One region of the Pseudomonas sp. LB3P14 genome, then DNA from elsewhere that is predicted to be linked to it. Evidence: riboswitches for the same ligand, from Rfam matches in the RefSeq annotation. Region 1 holds a riboswitch; each other region holds the start of a gene.

Region 1 (10,093 bases):
CGTAGGTGAAGGCAAACGCCTCGTCACGGGCCACGGCAATTCGCACGCCGGCCAGCAACGGTTCGGCAGCGATCACATCAGGGGCTGCGAATTCCACCGCCGGTGGCAGCGCGACCTCGCAACTGCTGGCCAGTGCATCGGCCGCCGCATCGAGGCGCAGATCGAGATCGTTCAACTCACTGGCCTGAACCAGACCCAAATGGCGACTCGGCAATTCGATCCCGGTTTCCCGGGACAAGGCGCCGTACCAGCGCAAACCTTCAGTGAGGCTGCCTTCAAGTAATTGCGCGTGACGCAGGGTACCGACGCGGTTGGCCAGCACACCGGCAAACGGCAAATCCGGCTGATAGCGCGCCAACCCCAACGCCAGTGCGCCAAAGGTCTGGGCCATGGCGGTGCCGTCGATCACACCCAGCACCGGCACACCGAAATGCCGCGCCAGATCAGCGCTGGACGGCGTACCGTCGAACAGCCCCATGACACCTTCAATGAGGATCAGATCGGCTTCGCCGGCAGCTTCCCACAACAGACGACGACTTTCCTGCTCGCCGACCATCCACATGTCCAGTTGATACACCGGCGCACCACTGGCGCGCTCTAGAATCATCGGGTCGAGAAAGTCCGGGCCGCACTTGAACACGCGAACCTTGCGCCCCTGATTGCGATGCAAACGGGCCAACGCCGCGGTGACGGTGGTCTTGCCCTGGCCGGAGGCCGGCGCGGCAATCAGCACCGCCGGGCAGTGACGGCTGATTTTCATAAAGTAGTATTCACAGCTCGACGCCTTTTTGCGCTTTGATCCCGGCCTGGAACGCGTGCTTGATCACGCCCATTTCGGTGACCGTGTCGGCCAGTTCGATCATCTCCGGCTTGGCGCCGCGACCGGTGACCACCACATGCTGCATCGGCGGACGCGCCTGCAAATCGCTGAGTACCTGATCGAGATCCAGATAACCGTGCTTGAGCGCAATGTTCAACTCGTCGAGCACCACCAGGCCAATCGACGGATCACGCAGCAATTCGCGGGACACGGCCCATGCGGCTTCAGCGGCGGCGATGTCACGCTGGCGATCCTGGGTTTCCCAGGTGAAGCCCTCGCCCATCACATGAAAACGCACCTGGTCCGGGAAACGCCGGAAGAACAATTCTTCGCCGGTGCTGTTGCGCCCCTTGATGAACTGCACCACGCCACACTGCATGCCGTGGCCCAAGGACCGGGCGAGCATGCCGAAGGCCGAGCTGCTTTTGCCTTTACCGTTGCCGGTCAGCACCAGCAGCAGGCCGCATTCATTCGGGGAGTTGGCGATGCGTTCGTCGATCACGGCTTTTTTGCGCAGCATGCGTGCCAGATGACGTTCGTCACGATCGGGGGTATCAGTCATGGGGGAGCTCTCCGTTGAGGCTGGATAACGGCGGGCAGGCACAAGAATAGACGGCAAAAAGCCTGGCATCGCCCACCGTGATGCCGCTGGATGGATCAGGCCGGTCTCCGGGCTCATGAGCGGCGATACGCCTGACCGCGCGCCTTCCCATGTCATATGACACAGTGGCTCAAGACGCAGTCTTCACTCATTTACCGTTGCGGGGGCAGCGCCGGGATCGTGGTTCTTCATTAGTTGAATGAACTCACTCACCGGCTTCCCTGTTTCACTCTGTCGACCAAGGCCACAGAGCACCTGAAACAAGCCGCGAAGGTTAGAGGGTTGGGGATGGAGCGTCAATTGAAGACGGGCGGCCTGCAAGCGAATAACTGCCGTTGATCAATTATCTGACGCCAATCTTGTGCCACACTCTCAGCAGTGATATCAAAGAGCCATAATCTCACAATACAAATTCAAGGGTGAGCCACATGCAAGGCATGATCATCAGCAATCCGAAGCTGGAATTCCTGCGCCCGGTGCTGGACCGCTGGTTTGACTGTATCGACCGCTACAACGCCGTACGCGGCGATAACGACACGCCTTACTGGTTCGATGAAAAAGCCAACCTGAGCCTGCTGTCCGCCGCTGCGTGGATGGCGGAAATGGTGACGCTGCAACAAACACCGACCCGTAAACAGACCGAAGAAGGCGAACGCAATGGCCGCGCCGACCTGTTTATCGCGACCAGCGAAGAACGCGCTTACCTTCAGGCGACCCAGCGCTGGCCACGCGTCAACAGCCTGAACCTGAGCCAAGCATTGCAGGACATCACCAGCGACGCCAAGCGCATCAGCTACGCCAGCGACCTGAAACTCGGCTGCCTGTTCGTCGCGCCGCAAAAAGCTCAGCAAAGTGCTACTCCGGAAGAACTCCAGGACATGGTCGACGACCTGCAAAAGGAACACAGCTGCGCGGTGGCCTGGTATTTCCCCTATGCCTATCGCAAGTTGCGCAACGAAGCCGGCAACTACCACCCCGGCATCGCCGTGCTGTTCAAGGAAGCCCGCGGCTGACCGGTTGAACCATCGCGCACCTGCGCTTCTCTATTGATTAGGTCAATGCATTCATAGGGAAGATCAGCATGCGCAAGCCTCAGCTCGCTCTCGTCATCGTGCTCGCCGGAGGGCTTGCCGCCTGCGGTGAAACCTCCAGGCTGCAAGTCTCCGACGGCACCGGCCCGTCGCCCAAGCTGCCAGAACCAAACAAAACCCTGATCCCGACGGTGAACATCGCCCCGGCGATCGGCTGGCCAAACGGCGCGAAACCCATAGCTGCGACAGGGACTCAGGTGGCGGCCTTTGCTGAAGGGCTCGATCACCCGCGCTGGCTCTATGTGTTGCCCAACGGCGACGTGCTGGTCGCCGAAACCAACGCACCACCCAAACCCGATGACGGCAAAGGCATCCGTGGCTGGGTCATGGGCAAAGTCATGGGCCGTGCCGGCGCCAAAGTACCGAGCCCGAATCGCATCACGCTGCTGCGGGACAAGGACCACGACGGCATCGCCGAAACCCGCACGGTGTTTCTGGAAAACCTCAACTCGCCCTTCGGCATGACCCTGGTCGGCAATGACCTGTACGTCGCCGACACGGACCGCTTGCTGCGCTTCCACTATGAAAACGGCGAGACGGCGATCAAGTCACAGCCAATGAAGGTGATCGACCTGCCGGGCGGTACGCTGAATCACCACTGGACCAAAAACGTCATCGCCAGCAAGGACGGCAGCAAGCTGTACGTCACGGTGGGCTCCAACAGCAACGTGGCCGAAAACGGCATGGACAAGGAAGAAGGTCGCGCGGCGATCTGGGAGGTGGATCGCGCCACCGGCAACCATCGGATCTTCGCCTCGGGGATTCGTAATCCAAACGGTCTAGCCTGGGAACCTCGGAGCGGCGCACTGTGGACGGCGGTCAACGAGCGCGATGAAATCGGCAGCGACCTGGTGCCGGACTACATCACTTCAGTGAAAGACGGCGGGTTCTACGGCTGGCCTTACAGTTATTACGGTCAGCACGTCGACATTCGCGTCGAGCCGCAAAACCCCGATCTGGTGGCCAAGGCCATTGCTCCGGATTATGCGGTGGGCCCGCATACCGCATCGCTGGGCCTGACGTTTGCTGAAGGCAACACGCTGCCGGCGCAGTTCAAGGAAGGCGCCTTCATCGGCCAGCATGGCTCGTGGAATCGTAAGCCGCACAGTGGCTACAAAGTGATTTTCGTACCGTTCAGCGCAGGGAAGCCGACCGGGCAGCCGATGGATGTGCTCACCGGCTTCCTCAATAACGAGGAAAAAGCCATGGGCCGCCCGGTAGGCGTGGTGATTGATCAGCAGGGTGGTTTGTTGGTCGCGGATGACGTGGGCAACAAGGTGTGGCGCGTATCGGCGGCCAAGTGAGCGCTTAGCGCTTGCGGCACAACGTCAATCCATCGCCCAACGGCAACAACGACAGATCCACACGCGAGTCATCCTTCAAGGCCCGATTGAGCGCCTGGATGGCTCGGGTGTCTTCGCTCTCGGGATTGTCCTCAAGCACCCGTCCGCTCCACAGCGTGTTATCAAACACTGCCAGACCGCCGACGCGCAGCAGACGCAGGGCGTGCTCCAGATAGCGTGGATAGTTGGCTTTGTCGGCATCAATGAAGATCAGGTCGAACTGCTCTTGCTGATCCAACTGAGCCAGGGTTTCCAACGCGGGCGCCAAGCGCAGATCAATCCGCTCGGCAAGCCCCGCCTCCTGCCAGTAACGGCGTGCGGTGGCGTTGTAATCGCCGGGAATGTCGCAGCAGATCAGCGAGCCGTCATCCGGCAATGCAGCCGCCATGCACAAGGCGCTGTAACCGGTGAAGGTGCCGACTTCCAGCAGACGCTTGGCGCCGGTGAGTTTCACCAGGAGCGCGAGGAACTGGCCCTGCTCGGGCGCCACTTGCCAGCGAGCCATGGGCAGCGCCTGGGTTTCGTCACGCAAACGCTTGAGCAGCGGCGTTTCACGCAGGGAAACATCGAGCAGGTATTGATACAGGGAATCGTCGAGATTGAGTGTGCGAGCGGTCATGACAACCTCTGCAATTTAGGGGTTGCGTGCCAAGTGCTCAGGTTGCAAGACGCGCTTGGCACTCAGATAGGCTTTCTGCCAGTAAGCTTTGGACAAGCTGTCGAGCTTCACCGTGCCGCCGGTGGCGGGCGCATGGACGAAGCGACCTTCGCCGACGTAGATCCCGGCGTGGCTGACCTGGGAGCCGCCATTGGTGGCGAAGAAGATCAGGTCCCCGGTTTGCAGACCTTCCTTGCCCACGCTGGCCGCTTGCATGCTGATCAACTCGCGCGTGGTACGCGGCAGGGAAATGCCGGCGACGTCACGATAGACGTAACCGATCAGCCCGCTGCAATCGAAACCCGAATCCGGCGTGTTGCCACCCCAACGGTACGGCGTGCCCACTAGGCCGAGCGCACGGAACAATACGTCTTCTGCCTCAGGGGAGAATGCTTGGGAGGAACTGAAAATAATGGGAGCGCGAACCACCGGCGCAGGTGGCGGTGTACGGCTGGCGCAGGCGCTGAGCAGCGCTGCGAAGAGCATGATTGCGAGGCGGGCCGACGTCGACATAAGCAGAACATCCTGATCTGGCTGCGGCTTTTTCTGCAGGGGGCGCAGAAAAGAAAACCGCCTGCGCAGGACGCAGGCGGTTTGCCATCAATAATAGATCAGGATTCTAGTCGCTACGCGGCAAACTTCAAGTAAGACTTTAAGTTCACCTTACAAAATGTCCGCTTACTTGCGTGCCGTGACGATAGTCGGGGCTGCAGTTGGTGCCATCGCCAGTGCGCGCTTGGCTTCGATGAAAGTCTTGCTCCAGTAGCTGTCGCCCAGGCTATCGATCCGGACACCACCGCTGCGGCGGCTGCTGGAATGGATGAACTGGTTGTCACCCAGGTAGATCCCGGCGTGACTGACGCGACCGCGACGGCCATTGGTGGCGAAAAACAGCAAGTCGCCAGGCTCCAGTTTGCTGCGCGAAACCAACGGAGCGTCCACGTTGATCATTTCGCGAGTGGAGCGTGGCAGGTTCAGGCCGGCTTCTTCACGAAACAGGTAACCGATGAAGCCACTGCAATCGAAGCCAGCTTCGGAGGTGCCGCCGAAACGGTAACGGGTACCGATCAGGGACATGCCGCGTTCGAGGATGCTGTCGGCCAGAACCGGAAGCTGGTACGACTTGCCGCCGGCGAAGTCTGCCAATTCTTTTTCGGTGGCCGCCTCTTCCTGTTCAAGCGCTTGCTGATAAAGAACGGAAGATTGGGCGGTAGCAGAATTTTTAGCCTGCTGTTGTTGCTCTTGCTGGGACACTGGAGAGTGAGCAGCGCAACCGAACAACAGGGTAACGAGTGCGAGGGGCACGAGGGGTGCAAAGCGATTTAGCATGGGCACGACCGTGGCTGATAGTTCTAAAGATGGCGAGACTATGCCCGCTATCAACCTCATTTGCAAATTCAATCGAACTTTATGTGACTTCTCGGTTTCTCGTTTACATCTAAGCGCTTAAGCCCGTTTTAGACATTCGCGCAGCCTGCAACCCTGTAGGAAGGCGGAATTCTTGGCGCCTGAAATATGCCGAAACCCGCTGCAGGCCTTGGCTTTACCAGCCTAAAGTTTCTTTCAGAAAGGGAATCGTCAGCTTGCGCTGAGCTTGAAGGGAGGCCTGATCGAGGCGTTCAAGCAGCTCGAAAAGTGCGCTCATGCTGCGCGTACCGCGGGTCAAAATGAAATGCCCGACTTCATCGGTCAGGTGCAGACCGCGACGAGATGCGCGCAGTTGCAAGGCACGCAATTTGTCTTCGTCGGAGAGCGGACGCATCTGAAAGATCAACGCCAACGTCAGACGGGATTTGAGGTCCGCCAGCTTCACCGGCAGTTCGCGCGGAGATGTCGAAGCGGCGATCAGCAGGCGTCGACCGCTGTCACGCAGACGATTGAACAGATGGAACAGCGCCTCTTCCCAATCCGCCCGACCGGCTACCGCCTGCAAATCATCCAGGCAGACCAGTTCGTACTGTTCGAGGTTGTCGAGGATGGCGATGCCACGATCAAGCAGCTCGGCCAACGGCAAATACACCGCCGGCTCCCCCAGTTGTTCGAAGCGCAGGCAGGCCGCCTGCAACAAGTGCGTACGCCCTACCCCGTCCTTGCCCCAGAGATAAATCAGGCTTTCGGTCCAGCCGGCGTCGGCTTCGCATAGCCGCTCGACATAGCCGAGTGCAGCGGCATTGGCGCCTGGATAGTAATTGATAAAGGTAGCGTCATCACGCAGACGCACACCTAGGGGCAGCTGAATCGGTTTCATGCTGACTGAACAGTTCCAAAGGAACCGTTAGTGGCCTCTGTGTAAAGTTTGCGAAGTTTATACCCGTGAAGCTGGCCGCACAATGCGACAGACCACAAGCAAAATCAAAGGTTTGCGTTAACACACTGGTTTTATGACAGTTTCGTTGGCAGCGCATGTGACAGCCGCGCGAGGGATTCGGGTCAACCTGGCGATGAACCAGGCGGCCCGCGACGCGTGATCAGAGCGCCTTAAAGCTCGGCCTGATCAACACCGCTGTACATATCCGAATCTTTATACAAATCATGCACATGGCGCAAAAGCACCATGATCACCGCCGCCACCGGCAGCGCCAGCAGCACACCGGTAAAACCGAACAGTTCACCCCCTGCCAGAATCGCGAAGATGACCGCCACCGGGTGCAGACCAATCCGATCACCCACCAGCAATGGCGTCAGCACCATGCCTTCCAGTGCCTGCCCGACCATGAACACCGCGACGATTCCGATCATGGGATACAGATCGCCACCGAACTGGAACAACCCGGCTATCAAGGCCGCACCAATCCCGATGACAAACCCCATGTACGGCACGATCGCCGCCAGACCGGCAATCAAACCGATCAACAGCCCCAATTCCAGCCCCACCAGCATCAGGCCCGCCGCGTAGATGACGCCCAACGCCACCATCACCAGCAACTGACCGCGCACGAACGCACCCAGCACTTCATGGCATTCACCCGCCAGGACCACAACGCGTTCTTCGCGATCACGGGGCAGCAGGCTGCGGATCTTGGCCATCATCAGGTCCCAATCCCGCAACAGGTAGAAACTCACCACCGGGATCAGCACCAGATTCGCCAGCCAACCGATCAACGCCAGCCCGGAAGCCGTCGCCTGACTCAGCACGATCCCGACAATGTCAGTGGTCTGGCCCATGTGTTCACTGATCGCAGCCTTGAGCTTGTCGAATTTCCAGAAATTATCCGACAGTCCAAATTTCGATTGCGCCCACGGCAATGCGGTGTGCTGTAACCAGTCGAGCATCTGCGGCGCCAGTTCGTACAAGCGAAACAGCTGCTTGGCGAGCATCGGCACCAACACCAGCAGCAATGTCGTGAAGATCAAGGTAAACAGCGCAAACACCGCCACCACGCCCCAAGTGCGAGAGAGCCCGGCCTTCTCCAGCCGATCCACCAATGGATCGAACAGATAAGCCAACAGCAGCGCCACCAGAAACGGCGTCAGGATCGGATGCAACAGCCAGACAAACGCGCAGAGCAGGATGACCCCACCCAACCAGAACCAACGCCGCGTATCGGCCATGTACAACTCCCTATGCATCTATATAAAGAAAGAAAACCGTTACCAACGGAATCGCAACTGCGGCACAGGTGCCGGAGTGGGCGCTACTACCGGTGCCGAACCCTCGGCCGGCTGAACCGGTGCGACAGGCGCCGGCGCTTCACCGGCAGGAACCTCCTGCAACTTCGCCAGTGACAACTGCGAGCGCAACTGCTCGGCGCTGCCATTGACCCGATAGACAATACGGTCGCCATCGACGCTGACCAAGCGCGCGCCAAACGGATCCAGCAATCGCCCCAGTGCCGCGTAGCGCTCCAGATTCATGCCCTGCACTTCGAGCAATTGCTCGCCCGAAACACCTGGCTTGACCACAAAACGAGGCGCCAGCCGTTCACTGACCGCCAGCATCACCGCATCGGCCACAGCGGCCTGATCCGCGCCCTGAACACTGCCCGCCTCCTTCTTGTCGCCCAGCCACAACTGCCACTTGGCCTGCCACTGGCCGCCCTCTTCACGGGCATGCACCGCGAGCAACGCGTCAGCGTTGTAACGCTCCGATGCCCCGCGCAGTGGCGTCGCGTCCGCACCTTCCAGATTCGGTGCCGTGGCGACAATCTGCTCATTCAGATCGGCCAGCGGCAGACGCAGCGGCAGACCACGGTGTTGCGCCGCTCGACGCAGCGGTGCAGCACTGGCCTGGCCATCGCCCACCAGGCTCGAACCCTCGGTGGAATCGTTCAACCACCAGCTGAGGATCGATGGCCGGTTCGCCCCCCACAGAGACAGCCCGGCACGGCGCAACGCTTGCTCGGTGGTGGCCGGGTCGAAATCGACCTTCAGCACCTCCGGCGGGCCGGCGTCAAAGCCGTACTGACTGATGATCTGCTGCGGGTCCTTGCGCAGTGCGGCCAACCCCGGGCTTTGCGCAGCCTTGGGATCACCGGTCAGACGCAGCACCAACGTATCCAACGCTTGCTGGGTCGCCTGATCGCGTACCTCAGGGGTTTGACCACTGACAGGCTGACGCACCTGATACAGATTTTTCACGGTCTCGGCATGACTCACCAGGCTGACCAATGACAAACAGCCCGCAAACAAATATCTAGAAAAAAAACGCATGGAGGATTCCTGACGACAAGAGCGGCTGGAACAGGCCGCGTGAACCGGATTGAGCAAGGCTGTGACCACGCCCCCAAGCAAAACATTCACCCGACCCCGGTAAGTTTTTGCACTGTCATAACGATAGACGGTGAATAGCGATACCTTATACAGCCATGAAGGATGCGACCAACACGGGCAATAAAGGTTTTTTTAAGCCGATATGCCCCTGCCGTCGGCCTGAGGATGGCCGCTGCCCCTCAAGCCTGATAAAATCGCGCGCCTTCGCAGACCGGCAACAGCCGGGCAGTGTCGGAATAGCGCGCTAGGCTCTCGCCTACGCCGTTTCGGCGCCCCCACTGGACTCGGTCGTTACCCCTGAATCCCCCCTAAAGGCCTGGATCATGAGCAAGCAACCCTCCCTGAGCTACAAGGACGCCGGTGTAGACATCGACGCCGGTGAAGCATTGGTCGAACGCATCAAGAGCGTCGCCAAGCGCACTGCGCGCCCGGAAGTCATGGGCGGCCTGGGCGGTTTCGGCGCCCTCTGCGAAATCCCGGCCGGCTACAAGCAGCCAGTACTGGTTTCCGGCACTGACGGCGTCGGCACCAAGCTGCGTCTGGCGCTGAACCTGAACAAGCACGACAGCATCGGCATCGACCTGGTTGCCATGTGCGTGAACGACCTGGTGGTCTGCGGCGCCGAGCCGCTGTTCTTCCTCGACTACTACGCCACCGGCAAACTCAACGTCGAAACCGCGACCCAGGTCGTAACCGGCATTGGCGCTGGCTGCGAACTGTCGGGCTGCTCCCTGGTCGGCGGCGAAACCGCTGAAATGCCGGGCATGTACGAAGGCGAAGACTACGACCTGGCCGGCTTCTGCGTCGGCGTCGTGGAAAAATCCGAAATCATCGACGGTTCGAAAGTCGCTGCCGGCGATGCCCTGCTCG
Region 2 (10,093 bases), 1.6 Mb from region 1:
ACTCGCCCACTGGCGGTGGCGGTCGCTAGTGCCCAGCGAATTGCCGGTGGCGATCTGACACAGAGCATTTCCACTCGCCGTGGCGATGAAGCGGGGCAACTGCTCAATGCCTTGGCGGACATGCAGGGCGGCTTGAAGCACACCCTTCAGCAGATCGCCAGCGCCTCGGATCAGTTGGCCTCCGCCGCCGAAGAGCTGAGCGCGGTCACCGAGGAAAGTACCCGGGGCCTGACGCGGCAGAATGATGAAATCCAGCAGGCGGCCACCGCTGTCAATGAGATGACAGCGGCAGTCGAGGAAGTGGCGCGCAACGCCGTGTCGACCTCCGAAGCCTCTAATGCCGCGACCGAAGACGCCGCTCATGGCCGCAGTCAGGTCCACCATACGCTCATGGGCATCAGCACCATGGTGGAAGAGATCACCGAGTCGACCGAGACGGTGACCGAACTGGCCGGGCATATTCGGGAAGTCAGCAAGGTACTGGACGTGATCCGCAGCATCGCCGAACAGACCAACCTGCTGGCGCTCAACGCTGCGATCGAAGCCGCCCGTGCTGGCGAACAAGGGCGCGGTTTTGCGGTGGTGGCCGATGAAGTGCGCGCGCTCGCCCACCGCACCCAAGCCTCGACCGTAGAAATCGAAGGCATGATCAGGACCGTGCAATCGGGCGCTAATGGGGCCGTCACTGCCATGGGCAAGAGCCTGTCGCTGGCCACCAACACTCAGGAACTGGCCCAGAGCGCCGGGGCGGCGCTGGAGAAGATTACAGACAGGGTCGTCACCATCAACGAGCGCAATCTGGTGATCGCTTCGGCGTCCGAAGAACAGGCCCAAGTCGCCCGTGAGGTGGACCGTAATCTGCTGAACATCCAGGACCTCTCGACCCAGACCGCTGCGGGTGCCAACCAGACCAGCGCTTCCAGCCAGGAACTGTCGCGGCTTGCCGTCTCCTTCAATGCCCTGGTAGCGCAGTTCAAGCTATAAGGTCCTGAGGACGGCTTAAACAGAGCGAAATCGCAGGATCTGCGCGCCGTCGAACGGGTCGATCAGGTAATGCGCCTGCACGCCAAACGTGTCCCGCAGGCGCTGCGGTGTCAGCACCTCAAGTGGCTTGCCGAGGGCCACCAATCGCCCCCGTTCCAGTACCGCCAAACGATCACAGGTCAGCGCCTGATTCAGGTCATGCAGGGCTATCAATGTCGTCACCGGCAGCGCCTGTACAACATTTAGAATGGCGAGTTGATGCTGGATATCCAAGTGATTGGTCGGTTCGTCCAGCAACAGAATCTGCGGGCGCTGGGCCAGGGCGCGAGCGATGTGGACTCGCTGACGTTCACCGCCGGATAGGCTTTGCCAGGTACGGTTTTTCAGGTGCGCCGCATCGACGTCGCGCAGCGCCTGCAGGACGATGGCATCGTCCTCACTCGACCACGGGCTCAAGGCCGACAGCCACGGCGTTCGGCCCAGGGCTACGGCGTCAAACACACTGATGGCATCCAAGGTGTCGGCCTGTTGCTCAACCACCGCCAGGGTTTGCGCGATGGTTCGCCGTGACAGTGTCTTGAGGCGCTGGCCGTTGAGGTGGATGTCTCCCCGGCTGGGGACGCGCACGCCGGCCAGCAGTTTGAGCAGCGTGGATTTTCCCGAACCGTTGGGCCCGACAAGGCCAAGGGTTTCACCGCGACGGATGTCCAGGCGGATACCGTGCAGCAACTCAGCGTCGCGGACATGGAACCCGAGGCCGGAACAATGTAGTACGGAGTCGCCGATAACAGGCGAGGCAGCATTCATCGGGCATTCCTCCGACCGATCAGGATCAACGCGAACACCGGCGCTCCAACCAGTGCAGTGATGACGCCGACCGGGATCACCTGGCCTTTGATCAGCGTCCGGGAGAGGACATCGGCGGCGATCAGAAACACTGCACCACCCAGCGCACTCGCCGGCAGCAGACGCGCATGCCGGGTGCCCAGCAGCAGTCGCACGGCATGGGGGATGACCAGTCCGACGAAACCGATGGAGCCGACAATCGACACCATCACTGCCGTCACCAGTGCGGCGCAGCTAATCAGCAGAAATTGCACTCGGCGTACCGGAATGCCGAGCGAGGCGGCTGAGTCGGCGCCAAAGGTGAAGGCATCCAGCGCCCGACGGTGCCACAGGCACACCGCGAGACCGGTCAATGCCACGGGCACCGACAGCCACACCGACGGCCAGCGCACACCGCTGAGATTGCCGAGCAACCAGAACATGATGCCGCGGGCCTGTTCGGAACTGGCCGACTTGGTGATCAGAAACGCCGTGAGCGCATTGAACAACTGCGACCCGGCAATCCCCGCCAGGATGATCTGCCCGGTACCGCCAGATGAACCGCTGGCGCGGGCCAGCAAAACAACCACGGCGAAGGCAGCAACGGCGCCGGCAAACGCCCCGACCGACAGCGAAACCAGGCCCGCCCCGAGGCCCAGCAATGCCACCATTACAGCGCCCGTCGAGGCGCCGGCGGAAATGCCGAGCAGATAAGGATCGGCCAGCGGGTTGCGCAACAGCGATTGCAGGATCACCCCGCAGGTGGCCAGGCCCGCACCGCAGGCCGCTGCCACCAGCGCGCGGGTCAGGCGGTAATTCCAGACGATGCCTTCGTCTATGGGGTCGAGGACATAACCAGCCGTCCACAGTTTGTTGGCCAGCACCTGGAACACCACGCTCGGTTCGATGCTCGTTTCACCGATGGCCACACCGGCAATCACGGCCAACAGCAGTGTCAGCAATGCCAGCAGCGTACGAATCAGCGTCCCGGTCATTTCGGCAGGTCGTAGCCGTTGATGGCTGATGCCAGGGTTTCAAGACCGTCGAACATTCTCACGCTGGCCTGCATGGCCATGGCGTCGAGGATGATGATGCGGTTGTTTTTCACGGCGTCCATGTTGCGGGTCACCGGGTCGCTGCGCAGGAATTCCAGTTTCTTTTGATAGTCGTCAGCCGGGAAGCGACGGCGATCCATGCGTGCGATGACCAGGAAGGTCGGGTTGGCCTTGGCGATGGTTTCCCAGCCGACGGTTGGCCATTCTTCATCGGACTCCACCACGTTGCGCACACCCAATGTGTTCAACATGAAGTCGGGGATGCCCTTGTGCCCGGCGACATAGGGGTCGATATCCAGACTGGCGCTGGAGAACCAGAGCAGCGCACTGGTGTGCTTCAGGTCCTTGTTCTGTACGGTGGCAATGGACTTGGCCAGGCTGGCCTTGAGTTGGGCGTTCAGCTGCTGGCCACGTTCCTGCACATCGAAGATTTCAGCCAATTGGCTGATGCTTTTGTAGAGGCTGTTGATGCGAAACGCCTCTAGCCGTGTGCCGTCGGCACCGACCAGGTTGTCCTTGGCTTCGCAGTCGGAGGGCATCAGGTAGGTCGGGATCTTCAGTTCATGAAACTGGTCGCGAGTACCGACCACGCCTTGCGGGCCGATCATCCACTCCAGTTCCACTGCCACCAGCTGTGGACGCTTGCCGATCACCGCCTCGAAACTCGGCTCGTTATCGGCCAGGCGTTCGATCATGTCGTTCTCGGTTTTGTACTTGGTCAGCACATCGTTGAACCACAGCGAAGTGCCGACCAGCTTGTTGCCAAGGCCCATGGCGTAAAGCATTTCAGTGCCCGCCTGGCCGATGGTCACGGCACGGCTGGGTGCCTGCTGAAAGGTCAGCGTGCTGCCACAGTTCTCGACAGTCAGGGGATAGTGGGTCGGGGCCGCATGGGCGAGGGTGGACAGACCCAGGGCGGTGACGAGGGTGGCAAGGCGGGACAGCAGCATGACGCAATCTCCATGTGACCGTACAAGAGCAGGGGTACGGACTGGAAACACATCATCGAACGCTGCCAATAAAGCAGTGAAGTGCCGGTCACTCAGGTGACGCCCGGCGCAAGGATGTCCTTCCCGGACACCCCGCCGGTTAGTGATTTGCTTGGCCGGCAGGTCTCCTGACTGATGCGTCGTCGCCAGGCTCCAGCCTTCCCGGGAGTGATCCCAGTGGCAGTTCAGGAGCAGGCTCAGCACCTACAGTTGCGGGGGCAGTTCCGTTTGATGCCGTGTCAGGCATCTCGGATTCCCTATTAATCCCATTTGGAAACCGGCGGCCGGCATGGTAGTCGATCATGCCGAATATCACCACTGAGCGCTTTTGGCCGTGGATTCAACCAGTTCAGACGCTCAACGGCTGGCCGCCACGATCAGCATCATGGGTCGCTCGATTTCATCAGAAAGTGCAGGGCGATCAGCAAGATCGTCTTCGGTCGGCCCCCATTCGTTCACGTGATCGAGGGTGAATCCGGTCTGGATCAGCAGATTCAGTAGCGTGCCCAGCGTTCGATGCTGTTTGACGACGCCATCGCTGAGCCAGTTCGTCAACCGGGGACCTTCCACCTGATAACTGTCTACCGGCCATGACTTGCGCCCTTGCGCGTCTATGATCCAGTCCGGTCGGCGTGACGCCATATAGATGGGATGCTCAATGGAAAACACCAGCCTTGCACCGGGTACCAGTGCGTCATGTACGTTGCGCAATAGCCCTGCCAAGTCACTGATGTAATGAAACGCGAGTGAGCTGTAGGCCAGGGTGAAACCGGATTTGGCAAGTTCGAGCCCCTCCAGGTCGGCCCGCTTATAAATCACCCGTGAGTCGTGTGTGGTGGCGACAGCGCGCTCCAGCATCTTTTCCGAGACATCCAGCCCCAGCACGCGATCGGCGCCCTGGTCGGCGGCCCATCGACAAAACCAGCCATAACCGCAACCCAGGTCCACGACCTTCTGGCCGGACATTTGCGGCAGTAACGATCTCAACGCCGGCCACTCCGGGGCACCGGCCAGTCCTTGGAGCGAGCGGGGCAGTTGGCTGTATCCGTCGAAGAACTCAGGGCTGTCGTAGATATTCTGGGTCACTGATGATCTCGCTGGGTATGTGCATGTCGGCTTCAAGTAAAAAAGTCTACGAGCAGGCGACAGGTTAGAGCAAGCGTGTGAATCGCTTGACCTTCATGGAAAGCGTTATAAGCCCGTGCGCAACTATTCATAACCAGATGTTCATTTTTACGGCCCATTGATTATAAGTAAGTGTTCACTGTTGCCTGGAAGACATCACCTGAACACAGTGCCGTCAGAATCACACTTAATTCTGTCGACTAAAAATAATAAGTCATTGAAATAAAACGAATATTAAGTTTGGCATAGCGTGTGCAATGACGCCCTTGAGGAATATAAAAATCAATAAGCCTCGCCCGTATTCATAGTAAGGGAGTCGAGCTTTGGAAGTATCTTTGCGTGTAAAGGGGCAAACTTACGCAAGCGTAAGACCCAAAAATCATCGGGGTGTATTTAGTGCATTAAGCATGAGCCTTATGTTGCTGGGGACGCATCAGGGCGTGTGGGCCGCGTCAACGGGCGAAAGTGAGGAAAATACAGCGCCTGCTGATTCAAAACGTCTGGCTACTGTGGTCGTGCAGGGTCAGCAGCTGAGCGAAAAAGAACAGGCCAGGCAGGTGCTCAACGAAGTCCCTGGCGGTACCGCGCAGGTGGATTCCGCGACCGTGGAAAAACGCCGCGTCGCGACCAACCAGGATGTGTTGGCTTACCAGCCGGGTGTTTACGCTCAGTCAGTCGGCGGCGCTGACGGGATCAAACTGTCCATCCGCGGCTCGGGCATCAACAAGGGCGTCAATTACTTCCGTTCCGGTGTGTATTTAATGTTCGACGGGCTGCCGGTCAGTGGCCCTGGCGGTACGCCCTATGAGTTGTTCGAGCCGCTGGGACTGTCGCGCACCGATATTCTGCGGGGCGCCAACGGCTTCGATTACGGCTCGCTGACGCTGGGCGGCGCGGTCAACTATGTCACCAAAACAGGTTATGACGCGGCGCCCCTGGAAGTGCGTTATGAGGCGGGCAGCTATGGCTATCAGAAGCGTCAGATTGCGTCAGGCCAGGTGCTCGGTGATTTCGATTACTACTTCAGCCTGACGGACTCGGAACAGGACGGTTATCAGGACCATACGAACGGATCGAGCAAGGGCTTCGCCGGTAACTTCGGCTACAAATTTAATCCCAATATCGAAACGCGCTTTTACCTGCGTTATCGCGAAACCGATAACGACACGGGTGGCTTACTGACGCGCGATGAAATTGCGCATCACCCACGTCGAGCCAATGCCACCAACCTTGCACAGGACGCTTCGCGCAAGCAGCCGGGTTCGACCTGGGTCGCCAACAAGACCACGATCCATCTGGACGACAATTCCCGGCTGGAACTGGGTGCGGTGTATCACGACTACCCAATCGACATCAGAGGTGGGGTGAACCGCGCGAAATGGGGTTACAGGGATGTTTCCGCTTCGGTGCAGTACGTGCGCGACGACGAAATTTTCGGCCATGCCAGTACGACCCGCGTCGGGTTGCTGTCGACCAAGCATTTGCCGGGTGAGGGCTTCCAGAAGACCTATGTGAGGATTCCGGCAGGCGCCACGGCGGGGTTACCGGTCGGCACACTGATCCGTGAGGCGAGCTACGAAGGCATGGATAACGTCTTCCATGTCAGTAATGACACAGAGCTGGTCAACGACCTGTGGCTCACCACGGGTCTGTCGATGATCTACACCAAGCGCGAAACCGAAGTGGAGTACCCGGTTACCAACGATCGCTTTGAAAAGAATGACTGGGACTATGCACCTCGTATTGGTCTGCGCTACGACTTCACTCCGAACTTTCAGGTGTACGGCAACATCAGCCGTTCGGTCGAGCCGCCAAGCGACTGGCAGATCCTCACCGCGCCGCCGAGCTTCACCAGCGGGCCCGCCAGAGGTCTCGCCCGTGCAGGCCTGGACCTGGTCAATCAGACGGCAACCACTTTTGAGCTGGGGACACGGGGCAAGTTCGACAATAACGTCTGGAGCCTGAGTTACTACTACTCCAGGGTTAACCATGAGTTGCTCTCGGTTGAAATCGTACCGGCGACCACTACCACGGCGGCGATCACGGCTGAATCCAATGGCAGCGCGACGATTCACCAAGGCGTGGAAGCCGGCCTCGAATCAACGCTATGGCAGGGCAGCGATATCAACAAGCTGACCTTGCGCCAGGCTTATACCTACAGCGATTTCCACTTCGTCAACGACGACAAGTTCAACGCCAACGAATTGCCGGGCATTCCTAAACATTACTACCAGGGCGAGCTGCAATACGACTTTGCCAATGGTGTTTACGTGGGGGTCAACACGCAGATCGGTTCGAAAATGTCGGTGGACTACGCCAACTCCTTCTACACCAGGCCGTATCACGTCTTCGGCGCGACCATTGGATGGAACTCGCCCAAGAAATCCTGGGCGACCTATCTGGATCTACGCAACCTGACCGACCGCCACTACACGACGGTCGTCAGCCCGACGTACGACGATGGCGGCGTTGACCGTGCACGCTCTTATCCGAGTGACGGCTTCGGCATCTACGGTGGCGTGAGTTATCGCTTCAACTGATTGACACCCCAGATGCGCAGCCACCTGGTCGCCCACTGCCAGGCGCTGGCGCCCAACTTTTTGATGGAATGAACGCGTGAATAATCAATGGTATTTCCGCGCAGTGGCGGCGCTTTGCCTTGGATTGATGCTGGGTGGCTGCTCACCGGCGGACGACGCTGCAAAAGCGCCCGGCAGTCAAACGAGCATCGCTGAAATCGACAGTGCACGAGACTACCGTGAGCAGTCGCCGGGCGAGTCCGGTGGCACGCTTCGGGTGTCCGTGGCGGCCGACACCGGATCGCTGGACCTGCATGCCATTTCCCACACCAATTCACAGTGGCTGGGGCGTTTGCTCTACGACAACCTGGTGTATCTGGATGAGCAGGGCAACATCACGCCCTGGCTCGCCAAATCCTGGGATATCTCTCCCGACGGGCTGACGTACACCTTTCACTTGCGCGACGACGTGACCTTCAGCGACGGCTCGCGCTTCGATGCCAAGGCCTTGCAGATCAATCTGGAACACATGCGTGCGCCTGCCACCCAGTCACCCCTGGCGGCGGCGTACATTGCGCCCTACGTCGACGGCAAGGTCATCGACGATTTCACCTTTGAAGCGCACCTGCGCGAACCCTACACGGCTTTTCTCAACGTGTTGGCGCAGTCGTGGCTGGCCATGATGTCGCCCAAGGCAATCACCGACAATCCGCGCAGGCTGAGTGAAGCGCCTGTCGGTTCAGGCCCCTTCGTCGTCGAGCGTTACACCCGTCAGCAAGGCATCAGCCTGGTGCGGCGCAATGACTACCATTGGGCAGCGGACTTCATCAATCACCAGGGGCCGGCGTATCTGGATCGGATTCAGATCGATTTCGTACCCGAGGCGATGATCCGCTACTCCTCACTCGTCGCCGGGCAGTATGACCTGACCGTCGATGCGCCCGCGCAGAATGCCCTGGCGATGCGCAATGACCCGGAACTGGTCATGGACAGAAGGATCAGGCAGGGAAACCCCAATCGCGGCATCACCTTCAATACCTCCAAACCGCCGTTCGACGATGTCAGGGTGCGCAGGGCCTTTGCGCTGGGTGTCGATCGTGAAGGCATCGTGCAGATGAGTGGTTTCGGCGAGTACACACCCAAGAGCGATTTTCTTGCCGCCAACACGCGTTACTACGATCCCGCGTTTGCCGGCGCACTGACTTATGACCCCGCCACCGCCAACCGTCTGCTGGACGAGGCCGGCTGGAGTCAGCGTGATGCGCAAGGCTATCGGGTGCGCGACGGTCACCGTTTAAGTGCCGAGGTGTTGCTGGCCGAAGGCATCAGCCCGGTGGCCGACACAGTCGCCATTCAGTCGGACGTCAAGAAACTTGGCTTCGAGCTGCGCATTGCCCAGTTGCCACCTTTGCAACTGGCCGAGCGGCGTAGCGCCAACCTTTTTCAGGCGGTGGGCTCCGGCGTCTGGCACACCAACACGCCTGACGGTCTGTACATTCTTTATCACAGCGGCGAAATCATCTCGCCACAACGTATCGGGCAAAACACCGCTCGCTTGCGTGATGCGCAGCTGGATGACTGGCTGGCCCAGGCGCGCCACGCCACTGACCCTGGGCAACTGCAAGGTCTTTACAGCAAGGTCCAGCAACGTCTGACCGAGTTGGTTCCAGCGGTGCCACTCTACGAGAACTATTCGCTGAGCGCTCACCGGCAACGTGTCAAAGGCATCGTCTACGACACCTCGCACAACACGCCGGTGTTCACCACGGTCTGGTTGGGGAAGGCGTCATGAGATCGCTCCTTGGCTCGCTGATTTTACTGGGCGTGGCGGCGGCGCTGGCCGGTTGCTCCCCGGCAGATCAGCAGCAGAAAGCGGCTGACCTCGACAGCAGCCAACCGGTCAGCTACCCGGCCGCCGATTACCGCGAACAGAGCGTGGGCGAGGCGGGCGGGGTGTTGCGCGTTACGGCTGCCATCGACATGGGCAGCCTTGACGTTCACCTGATCACAGGCACCAACCCCAAGTGGTTGGGACGCATGCTCTTCGACAACCTCGTGTATCTGGACGAGAAGGGCAACGCAACCCCCTGGCTGGCGAAATCCTGGGACATTTCCGCTGACGGCAAGACCTACACCTTTCACTTGCGTGACGATGTCACCTTCAGTGATGGCGTCAAGTTCAACGCCGAAGCGGTGCGCGTCAACCTCAAGAGAATTCGCGATCCGGCGACCAAAGCGGCGATGACCACGGCGTATATCGCGCCTTACGTGGATGGCAAAGTGATTGATGAATTCACCTTCGAAGCGCACCTGAGCGAACCCTACACGCCGTTCCTTAACGTGCTGGCGCAGTCCTGGCTGGGCATGATGTCGCCGCGGGCCATTCTCGACAATCCAGCGGCCCTCGCCGAGCACCCGGTGGGCAGCGGTCCGTTCGTGGTCACCCGTTACGTGCGCCAGCAAGGCGTGAGTTTTACTCGTCGCGACGACTATCACTGGGCACCAGAACTGATCCAGCACCAGGGCCCGGCGTACTTGCAGGGGGTCGAATTGAGCTTTGTGCCTGAAGCAATGATCCGCTACTCGTCGCTGGCTG
Region 3 (10,093 bases), 870 kb from region 1:
GGCGAAGATCGCCGCTTTGGCGTTCAGGGTGTCGAAAATGGTTTCGATCAGGATCAGGTCGGCGCCGCCTTCGATCAGGCCTTTGGTGGCCTCGGTGTAGTTTTCCACCAGTTCATCGAAGGTCACGTTGCGGTAGCCGGGGTTGTTCACGTCAGGCGACAGCGAGCAGGTGCGACTGGTAGGACCGAGTACGCCCGCGACGAAACGCGGCCGGTCCGGTGTTTCCAGGGTCTTGGCGTCTGCCACCTTGCGCGCCAGACGTGCGCCTTCTACGTTTAGCTCGTACGCCAGGCTTTGCATGCCATAGTCGGCCTGGGACACCTGGGTGGCGTTGAAGGTGTTGGTTTCCAGAATGTCGGCGCCGGCATCCAGGTAGGCTTTCTCGATGGCGCCAATCACGTCCGGGCGCGTCAGGATCAACAGGTCGTTGTTGCCCTTGACGTCACTTGGCCAGTCGGCGAAGCGTTTGCCTCGGTAATCCTGCTCCTCGAGCTTGTAGCTCTGGATCATCGTGCCCATGCCGCCATCGAGAATCAGGATGCGCTCTTTGAGGGCGTGCTTGAGAGCTTGAAGGCGAACACTGCGATCGGACATTGGGACTACTCGGAAAGACCATGACGAAGGGGCGGGATAATAGCAAACCTGTGTGGTTTTAGAGCATGTCCCGGTTTTGCATGAATATCGCTCATGTTGGTGTGGGGGGCAGACCGGTAGAATTGCGTCGTTTTTTCATGATGGGGACAAGGGACATGTCGAATCGCGTCATCACCAGCCTGTTTATGCTGCTTTTAAGCTGGGATGCCACCGCGCAAGTTCCGGCGATTTCCTCTGCCATTTCCTACAGCCGCGACATTCAACCGATCTTCACCGAAAAGTGTGTGGCCTGCCATGCCTGCTATGACGCCGCCTGTCAGCTCAATCTGGGCAGTGGCGAAGGGGCTGCTCGTGGCGCGACCAAGATCCCGGTCTACGACGGCGAACGCCGCCAGGCTGCCGCGCCGACCCGGCTGTTTTATGACGCTTTCGGTAAACGTGCCTGGCAGCAAAAGGACTTCTATTCGGTGCTCGACGCTCAGGGCAGTCAGGCCGCGTTGATGGCGCGGATGCTTGAGTTGGGCCACAAAACCCCCTTGCAACCCAACGCCAAGTTGCCGGAAGACATCGTCCTTGGACTGAACCGGGAAAACATGTGCGCCATGCCGGCCGAGTTCGACGGCTACGCCAAATCACATCCCAAAGAGGGCATGCCGCTGGCGGTCACCGGCCTGACCGATCAGCAATACCAGACGCTGCAACGCTGGCTGGCGTCCGGCGCGCCGATTGACGAGCAAGGCCTTGTGCCGAGCGCCAAAGAAGCGTTGCAGGTGGTGCAGTGGGAAAACCTGCTCAACGCACCGGGCGCACGGCAAAGCCTGGTGGGGCGCTGGTTGTTCGAGCACTGGTTTCTCGCTCATCTCTATTTCAAGGACGGCGCGCCGGGACATTTCTTTCAGTGGGTTCGTTCACGCACGCCGACCGGCCAGCCTATCGATCTGATCAACACACGCCGCCCGAATGACGATCCGGGCACTCAGGTGTATTACCGCTTGTGGCCGGTGCAAGGCGTGGTTGTGCAAAAGACCCACATCACCTACCCGTTGAGCGCGGCGAAGATGGCGCGGATCAAAAGCCTCTTCTATAACGGCAAATGGCAGGTTAACGCCTTGCCGGGCTACGGGCCGGAGCGTCGGGCCAATCCGTTCACCACGTTCGAGGCGATCCCGGCCCAGGCGCGTTATCAGTTCATGCTCGATAACGCCGAATACTTCGTGCGCACCTTCATTCGCGGCCCGGTGTGCCGCGGCCAGATCGCCACTGATGTGATCCGCGATAACTTCTGGGCACTGTTCCAGGCGCCTGAGCACGACCTCTACATCATCGATCCGAAGTATCGCGGCCAGGCCACGCCGTTGCTGGCGATGCCGGGGCAGAACGACGATGTTGGCAGTGTCCTGAGCCTGTGGCATGACTACCGCAACAAGCGTAACGAGTACGAGGCGCTGCGCCGTGACAGTTACGCCGATGCGCCGCCGCCGAGCTGGTCGACCTTGTGGGCCGGCAACGATAACGCGCTGCTGACGATCTTCCGGCATTTCGACAGTGCCTCGGTGAACAAAGGCCTGATCGGTGACGTGCCGCAAACGATGTGGCTGTTCGACTTCCCGCTGCTGGAGCGCACTTATTATCAGTTGGCGGTCAACTTCGACGTGTTCGGCAACGTCTCCCATCAGGCGCAAACGCGCCTGTACTTCGACCTGATCCGCAACGGCGCCGAGCAAAACTTCCTGCGCCTGATGCCCGCCGATTCGCGGGATGATTACCTCGACGATTGGTACCAGAGCGGCGGCAAATTCAAGATGTGGCTGGACTACGAGTCCATCGATAACGACAAAGAGACGGCGCTGGTGCTGGACGAAAAGGACCCGAAACGCGATTTCGCCATGCAGTTGCTGGCCCGTTACGGGGACCTCAACGCCAAGCCTGATCCGATCAACCGTTGTGACGGCGCTTATTGCTCGCGGCCGAACATCGATCCGGCATTGCAGAGCGCCGAGCAGGCCTTGAGTCGCCTGACTTCGCGTCCGGCGGCTGGATTGAAGGTCATTGGTCAGTTGCCGGAAGCGACCCTGCTGCGCATCGAAACCCAGAGCGGCAAACGCGAGGTCTACAGCCTGCTGCGCAACCGCGCGCACAGTAACGTGGCGTTCCTGCTGGGTGAATCGCTGCGGTATCAGCCAGGGCTCGACACCGTGACTATTTACCCGGGCGTGCTCAGCAGCTATCCGAACTTCATGTTCAACATCCCGGCCGAGCAAGTGCCGGCATTCGTGGATGCCATGGAAAACGCCAAGGACGCCAATCGCTTCGAAAAAATCGTCGAGCGCTGGGGCATTCGCCGCAGCCATCCGCAGTTCTGGTTCTACTTCCATGACCTGAGCCGGTACGTGCATGAGACCGATCCGGTGGAAGAGGGCGTGCTGGACATGAACCGGTACGAGAATCTTTGATCGAAAGCCTGAACACGCACCGCCGAACCCCTGTAGGAGCGAAGCTTGCTCGCGAAAGGGGGCTGACATTCAGCATGGATGCCGACTATCAGACCGCTTTCGCGAGCAAGCTTCGCTCCTACAGGGGTTGCGGTGATCAGATGTTCATCGACAGGCGCATCTTTCCCGACAAAAATACTAGGACTTTGTACGGCGCGATGATTGGCGTAAACTGCGCCCAAGCCTGCGAGGAGTTTCCATGACCGCTATTACCATCACCGACGCCGCCCACGATTATCTGGCTGATCTGCTCTCCAAGCAGAACACCCCAGGCATCGGCATCCGCGTCTTTATCACCCAGCCTGGCACTCAGTACGCCGAAACCTGCATTGCTTACTGCAAGCCGGGCGAAGAAAAACCTGAAGACACGGCGCTGGGGCTGAAAAGCTTCACCGCTTACATCGACTCGTTCAGCGAAGCCTTCCTGGACGATGCGGTAGTCGACTACGCCACCGACCGCATGGGCGGCCAGCTGACCATCAAGGCACCAAACGCCAAAGTCCCGATGGTCAACGCCGACAGCCCGGTCAACGAGCGCATCAACTACTACCTGCAAACCGAGATCAACCCGGGGCTGGCCAGCCACGGCGGTCAGGTCAGCCTGATCGATGTGGTCGAAGACGGCATCGCCGTACTGAAGTTCGGCGGCGGTTGCCAGGGCTGCGGCCAGGCGGACGTCACCCTGCGCGAAGGCATCGAGCGCACGTTGCTCGAGCGCATTCCCGAGCTCAAGGGTGTTCGTGACGTCACCGACCACACGCAGAAAGAAAACGCCTACTACTAAGGCGTTCGCTGCGAAAAGAAAAAACGGCACCCGTGAGTGCCGTTTTTTTTGATCGTTCCCACGTCGAGGCGTCGAACCGTCCGCGTGGGAACGATCAGGGTCGGAAGAGATGCGCATGCCCAGCGCGATACAGCGACGACTCACTGAAGTGATCACTGCCCAACACTCTGCCCACCAGAATCAACGCCGTGCGCCGAAACCCCTTGGCTTCAACCTTCGCGGCAATGTCTTCAAGCGTCCCCACCACCCAATCCTGATCCGGCCAGGTCGCTCGGTGAATCACCGCGATCGGGCAGTCCGCGCCGTAGTGCGGCAGCAATTCAACCAGGATTTTCTCCAGATGATTGACCCCTAGATGAATCGCCATGGTCGCCCCATGCTGCGCCAGGCTGCCCAGCTCTTCGCCGGCGGGCATAGCGGTCTTGTCGGCGTAGCGGGTCAGGATCACGCTTTGCGACACATCGGGTAATGTCAGTTCGGCGCCCAGCAGTGCCGCGCAGGCCGCCGTGGCTGTGACGCCGGGAATAATTTCAAAAGGGATGTCGAGTTCGCGCAGGTAGCGAATCTGCTCGCCAATGGCACCGTAAAGACTCGGATCGCCGGAGTGCACCCGGGCCACGTCCTGGCCATTGGCATGGGCAGTCTTGATCAGCTCGATGATCTGTTCCAGGTGCAGTTCGGCGCTGTTGACCACGTGTTCGGCGCGATGGCCTTCCAGCACGGCGGCGGGCACCAGGGAGCCGGCGTAGATGATCACCGGGCAGCTGCGAATCAGCCGTTGGCCTTTGACGGTGATCAGTTCCGGGTCGCCGGGACCTGCGCCAATGAAGTAGACGGTCATCGTCGGTTCCTGTGAGAAAAAGGGGCAGGGCAAGGCTTCAGATGAAGATTGCTCATGATCGAAGAGTGAGATTATCGGGGATTTCAGGCGGCGCAGGCTAATGCCAAGGTGGCCTGGGCATATTTTTGTCGTGAAATCAGCAATTTTGCTGGTGCCTGGGCCAACTGTTCGGCCATGGCCAGGGCGGCACTTTCCGCGACGCCGTAGCAGCCGGTGCGTTCGAACGCGATGTCCGAGTGGTGGCTGAGTTGCGGTTTGTAACCTTTCAATTGTTCACTGCTGAAATACTTCAGGGGCAGCGCTAGTTGTTCGGCCAATTCGATCAAACCAGGTTCTTCGCGCTTCAGGTCGATGCTGGCCAGCGCCTTGATCTGGTGAAGTTCGATTTTATGAGCCTGTAACGCCTGATCGAGCAGCGCCCGCAGCGTGCTGACGGGGCAGCCGCGCTGGCAGCCCAGGCCGACCACCAGGGTCGGCGCTGCGCGGGTGTCAGTCATGCGTGGTATTGACCATCGCTTTTGCGGCGGAACAACCAGGCACTGATCAGGCCCAGGGCCAGCCAGAACGCGACGTTGGTCAGCTGCGAAGCGATTTTGAACTGAGCTTCCAGGGCTTCTGGAGCCAGCATCGAGTGGACTTCCGGTTGTGGTGCGCCGATCACGTGAGGAACGGCCAGAATGGCCACGCCGAGCACTTTCATCAGCCAGTGGCGGCTGAACACGATCAATGCGATGCCGACCGCAGTGGAGGCGGCAGTGCCGATCCACCAGATCTGCCGTTGCGCCAAATCAGCAGCGGCAGTGCCCGGCAGCTCAGGCGGCAGACCGAGGGTGGGTGCCAGCACGAACGTCGCATAACCGGCCAGGCCCCAGAGCAGGCCTTGGGAAGTACGAGTCGGTGCGCGCAAGGTGTAAAGACCGGCGAGCATCAGGGCGAAACCGACCGCTACCACCAGGTTGCCGCCCGTGGTCGACAGCACGCGCTGCCAGCCGTCTTCCGGTTCCCAGGCTTCGGCGTCGTGGGTGTGAGCGGCGACAGCACCGGCGTGTTCGTGGACTTCAACAGCGGCCGGCTCGGATTTTTCGTAGGTTTCGGCCTGCAAAATCAGCGGAGCGACCCAGAAGCTTTGCAGCAGGGTCAGCAGCAGGGCGGCCAGCAGCCCGGTGAACCCTGCGGTTTGCGCAATACGCTTGATCATGTCAGCAGGTCTCAATGGCACGGGAATGCAGAGCTGTGGCGGGTATCGTGCGCGGCATTGTGCACCGCTTCGATGTGCGAGAAACCAGCGAAATAAACAAGGCTAGCGCCAAGGATCGACGCACACACGGCGGCGGTCAGGCGTTGAGTCAGGGTCGTGGTGGTGCTGGCGGTGCTCTTATCGGTGTTGCTGCCGGTACTGCTGATGATCGACATGGCGCTTCCCTCTGGTCTGTCAGCGGGTGAATGGAGCGCATGGAAGACCCCTGCGAGTCGGGCGCGCAGAGGTTCAAACAGCGCCCGCCCACCGCGGGTTTGTTATTCAGTGATCGTAATGGTCACTTTGTGTTGCGGGCCGGTCTCCGGGCTCACGAGGGGCGCTGGCTTTCGCCTTGACCTGCAAGCATCACCTTCCCATGCCGAACTGCTGGCACAGTGGATCTGACGCTTCGCTCGCTTACCGTTGCGGGGGCAGCACCGGACTGACATGGCCTTAGAGTAAAGCACATGATTCACCGGTTTCCCGTTTCACCCTGTGAAGGGCACCCGTAACAAGGCGTGTAGGAGAGCATGGGCGGGGGTTGGGCGTCAATTGGCAAGGGTTCTCAACTCGACACCGAGGTGAATTCTTCGCGGGCAAGCCTCGCTCCTACAGGACGGCGGCGTTCTTTGTAGGAGCGAGCGATGCGGCGACCCGACTTGCCCGCGAAGGGGCCGGTGAGGGCGCCACAAGACATTGACCCGCCCCCACACCATGCGTAGCCTTGCGCTTTCGAGGTTCTTCGGCGTCTGCCGAAGCTAAGAAGGGAACGCGGTCGATGCCGCGGCTGCCCCCGCAACTGTGAACGGTTCTGTTAGCTGCCACGCCACTGCAAGCCCTGTCCATCGGGCCCGCGGGAAGGCGCAGCCAACGTCAGTCGAACGACTGGCAAGCCGTCAGCCAGGAGACCTGCCTCGACACAGATTCTCACTTTCAACCGGGCGGGGTGATCCGGTGGCGAACTCTTCAGGCACGCGCGTCCGCGTTGCCGGTCGTCGTCCCGTATGCCCGCCACCTTGCCAAAGGGCATCCGATGAAAACACTGGCCAAACTCCCCGTCACCATCGTTACCGGCTTCCTCGGCTCGGGCAAAACCACGTTGCTGCGGCACATGCTCGACAACGCTCAGGGCCGCCGCATCGCGGTGATCGTCAACGAGTTCGGCGAGCTGGGCATCGACGGCGAAATCCTCAAGCAGTGCTCCATCGGCTGCACGGAAGAAGAAGCCAACGGTCGCGTTTATGAATTGGCCAACGGCTGCCTGTGCTGCACCGTTCAAGAAGAGTTCTTCCCGGTGATGCGCGAATTGGTCGCCCGTCGCGGCGACCTCGACCACATCCTCATCGAAACCTCTGGTCTGGCCCTGCCAAAACCGCTGGTGCAAGCTTTCCAGTGGCCGGAAATCCGCAGCGCCTGCACTGTTGACGCGGTCATCACCGTGGTCGACAGCCCAGCGGTCGCCGCCGGCACCTTCGCTGCTTTCCCGGACCAGGTCGATGCCCAGCGCAAACTCGACCCGAACCTGGACCACGAATCGCCGCTGCACGAGCTGTTCGCCGACCAACTGGCCAGCGCCGACCTGGTGATCCTCAACAAGGCCGACCTGATCAGCCCCGAAGACCTGGCCCGTGTGCGCCTGGAAGTCGCCGAAGAATTGCCGCCCGCGGTGAAAGTCATCGAAGCCAGCAGCGGTCGCCTGCCACTGGACGTGCTGATCGGCCTCGGTGCCGGTTCCGAAGAACACATCGACGGCCGTCACAGCCATCACGATCACCACCATGAAGGTGAAGACGATCACGATCACGATGCTTTCGATTCGATCTCCATCGAACTGCCGCAAGCCGACGAAAGCCTGCTGTTGGACGCGCTGACGCAACTGGTGGTTCAACACGGCATCTTGCGCGTCAAAGGCTTTGCGGCGATTCCGAACAAACCGATGCGCCTGTTGATCCAGGGCGTGGGCACTCGTTTCGACAAGCATTTCGACCGTCAGTGGGGCGCCGACGAAGCGCGCACCACGCGCCTGGTATTGATCGGCCAGGAACTGGACGCAATTCTAATCGAAACGCAATTGCGCGCTGCGCTCAGCGTTTAAGCCATGCACCTGCTCAGGACCCAGCCCGGCGGTTTCGTGTCGGATGACAACATTGCCGACCTTGGACAAACCCCTGCCGAGCTGGTGATCCTGTGCAGCGGCGACTCCAGCCTCGCGCTGCTCGCCGAAGCCGCACAGCAGTTGCCCGACGATTACCCGAGCGTGCGCCTGGCCAACCCGATGCAGGTGCAGAATCACGCGTCGGTTGACCTGTATGTCGACCAAGTGCTGCGCCACGCCAAGGTGATTCTGATCTCGCTGCACGGCGGCATCGCCTATTGGCGTTATGGCGTGGAGCGTTTGGTGGAGTTGTCCCAGCGCGGCGTGCAGCTGATTCTGGTGCCCGGCGATGACCGCCCGGACCCGGAACTCAGCGACCTGAGCACGGTGGCTGCCTGCGACCGCGATCGGCTTTGGCAGTTTTTGCGTCAGGGCGGCATGAGCAATGCCCTGGATTTTTTCCGCTGCCTCGCCAATCGTTGGCTGGATCGCGACTACGCCTGGGCCGAGCCGCAAACCCTGCCACGCACGGCGATCTACCATCCGCAAAAAAGCCCCGCAGACCTTCACGATTGGCAAGCCGACTGGCAGGCTGATCAACCGGTCGCGGCGGTGCTGTTTTACCGTTCGCATTTGCAGGCGGCGAACACCGGTTTCATAGATGTTTTCTGCCAGCGTTTACAGGCCGCGGGGTTGAACCCGTTGCCGATTGCGCTGGCCAGTTTGAAAGAGCCCGGCTGCCTGACGGCGGTCGAGGACTGGTTGGATGAAGTCGAAGCCGGCGTGATTCTCAACACCACCGGCTTCGCTCAATCCAGCCCCGAAGCGCCGCACCTGCGACCGTTTCGTCGCAACATCCCGGTCATTCAGGCGATTTGCGCCCAGGACAACGAGCCCGGTTGGCGCGCCAGTGAACAGGGGCTCGGTCCACGCGATTTGGCGATGCACATCGCGCTGCCGGAACTGGATGGCCGAATCATCAGCCGGCCGATCAGCTTCAAGGACCTGGCTTGGCGCAGTGAGCGCAGCCAGTCGGACGTGGTCTGCTACCGACCGCAACCTGAACGCATGGATTTTGTCGCCGAACTGGCGCGGCGCTGGATCGATCTGGCGCGCGTGCCCAATGGCGAGAAACGCATCGCCCTGATCCTCGCCAACTACCCGACTCGTGATGGGCGCATCGGCAACGGCGTGGGCCTCGACACCCCGGCCGCCGCGCTGAATATCCTCCGTGCGCTGCATACCGAAGGTTATCCACTACCGGCGGAGTTGCCGGACACTGGCACCGCGTTGATCCAGCAATTGCTCGGTGGTGTCAGCAACGACCTCGACACCCTTGACCAGCGTCCATGTCAGCAAAGCCTGTCGATGGACGACTACCTGCTGATGTTCAACGCCTTGCCCGAATCCAACCGCCAGGCCGTACTGGAACGCTGGGGCACGCCGCAAAGCGATCCGATGTTCCGTGGCGGGCGAATGATGATCGCCGGGCTGCGTTTTGGCCTGACCTTCGTCGGCATTCAACCGGCGCGGGGTTATCAGGTTGATCCGAGCGCGGTGTATCACGACCCGGACCTGGTGCCGCCTCACGGTTATCTGGCCTTCTACTTCTGGTTGCGTAACACCTACGGCGCCCACGGCGTGATCCACGTCGGCAAGCACGGCAACCTCGAATGGCTGCCGGGCAAGGGCGTCGGGCTGTCGGAAAATTGCTGGCCGGATGCGCTGCTCGGGCCGTTGCCGAACATCTATCCGTTCATCGTCAACGATCCGGGCGAGGGCGCCCAGGCCAAGCGTCGTACGCAGGCGGTGATCATCGATCACCTGATGCCGCCGCTGACCCGCGCCGAAACTTACGGCCCGTTACGCAACCTCGAATTACTCGCCGACGAGTATTACGAAGCGCAATTGCTCGATCCGCGCCGTGCCCGGGAATTGCAGCGCGACATCCTGCAACTGGTGCGCGAGACGCACATCGATCGCGAACTGCAACTGGACGAAAAACTCGACAGTGATGCCGATGCGGCGATCTGGTTGCCGCGTCTGGACA

Evidence for each region. Region 1 has a riboswitch for cobalamin ahead of cobO (cob(I)yrinic acid a,c-diamide adenosyltransferase). Riboswitches for the same ligand answer to the same signal wherever they lie in the genome.
Region 2: linked by a shared signal. The riboswitch ahead of ACYZT5_RS06125 (ABC transporter substrate-binding protein) and the one ahead of cobO (cob(I)yrinic acid a,c-diamide adenosyltransferase) in region 1 are both predicted to bind cobalamin.
Region 3: linked by a shared signal. The riboswitch ahead of ACYZT5_RS02915 (CbtB domain-containing protein) and the one ahead of cobO (cob(I)yrinic acid a,c-diamide adenosyltransferase) in region 1 are both predicted to bind cobalamin.

Annotation. Positions count from the first base shown of each region.
Region 1 covers NZ_CM142714.1:7,264,661-7,274,753, reverse strand. Annotated here, with positions in the region: gene ACYZT5_RS33450 (cobyrinate a,c-diamide synthase) at 1-760, opposite strand, end outside; gene cobO (cob(I)yrinic acid a,c-diamide adenosyltransferase) at 771-1,382, opposite strand; cobalamin riboswitch at 1,464-1,695, opposite strand; gene ACYZT5_RS33440 (hypothetical protein) at 1,850-2,434, shown strand; gene ACYZT5_RS33435 (PQQ-dependent sugar dehydrogenase) at 2,503-3,816, shown strand; gene ACYZT5_RS33430 (O-methyltransferase) at 3,821-4,474, opposite strand; gene ACYZT5_RS33425 (C40 family peptidase) at 4,490-5,026, opposite strand; gene ACYZT5_RS33420 (C40 family peptidase) at 5,192-5,842, opposite strand; gene hda (DnaA regulatory inactivator Hda) at 6,057-6,761, opposite strand; gene ACYZT5_RS33410 (AI-2E family transporter) at 6,992-8,065, opposite strand; gene ACYZT5_RS33405 (DUF2066 domain-containing protein) at 8,105-9,163, opposite strand; gene purM (phosphoribosylformylglycinamidine cyclo-ligase) at 9,547-10,093, shown strand, end outside.
Region 2 covers NZ_CM142714.1:1,316,648-1,326,740, forward strand. Annotated here, with positions in the region: partial or broken gene ACYZT5_RS06105 (MCP four helix bundle domain-containing protein) at 1-78, shown strand, start outside; partial or broken gene ACYZT5_RS06110 (methyl-accepting chemotaxis protein) at 388-984, shown strand; partial or broken gene ACYZT5_RS06115 (ABC transporter ATP-binding protein) at 1,248-1,671, opposite strand; gene ACYZT5_RS06120 (FecCD family ABC transporter permease) at 1,788-2,804, opposite strand; gene ACYZT5_RS06125 (ABC transporter substrate-binding protein) at 2,801-3,814, opposite strand; cobalamin riboswitch at 3,955-4,150, opposite strand; gene ACYZT5_RS06130 (class I SAM-dependent methyltransferase) at 4,211-4,939, opposite strand; gene ACYZT5_RS06135 (TonB-dependent receptor family protein) at 5,395-7,518, shown strand; gene ACYZT5_RS06140 (ABC transporter substrate-binding protein) at 7,595-9,289, shown strand; gene ACYZT5_RS06145 (ABC transporter substrate-binding protein) at 9,286-10,093, shown strand, end outside.
Region 3 covers NZ_CM142714.1:614,204-624,296, forward strand. Annotated here, with positions in the region: gene metH (methionine synthase) at 1-594, opposite strand, end outside; gene ACYZT5_RS02890 (fatty acid cis/trans isomerase) at 750-3,047, shown strand; gene nfuA (Fe-S biogenesis protein NfuA) at 3,286-3,870, shown strand; gene cobM (precorrin-4 C(11)-methyltransferase) at 3,965-4,711, opposite strand; gene ACYZT5_RS02905 (cobalamin biosynthesis protein) at 4,795-5,208, opposite strand; gene ACYZT5_RS02910 (CbtA family protein) at 5,205-5,909, opposite strand; gene ACYZT5_RS02915 (CbtB domain-containing protein) at 5,921-6,124, opposite strand; cobalamin riboswitch at 6,245-6,473, opposite strand; cobalamin riboswitch at 6,667-6,879, shown strand; gene cobW (cobalamin biosynthesis protein CobW) at 6,982-8,043, shown strand; gene cobN (cobaltochelatase subunit CobN) at 8,047-10,093, shown strand, end outside.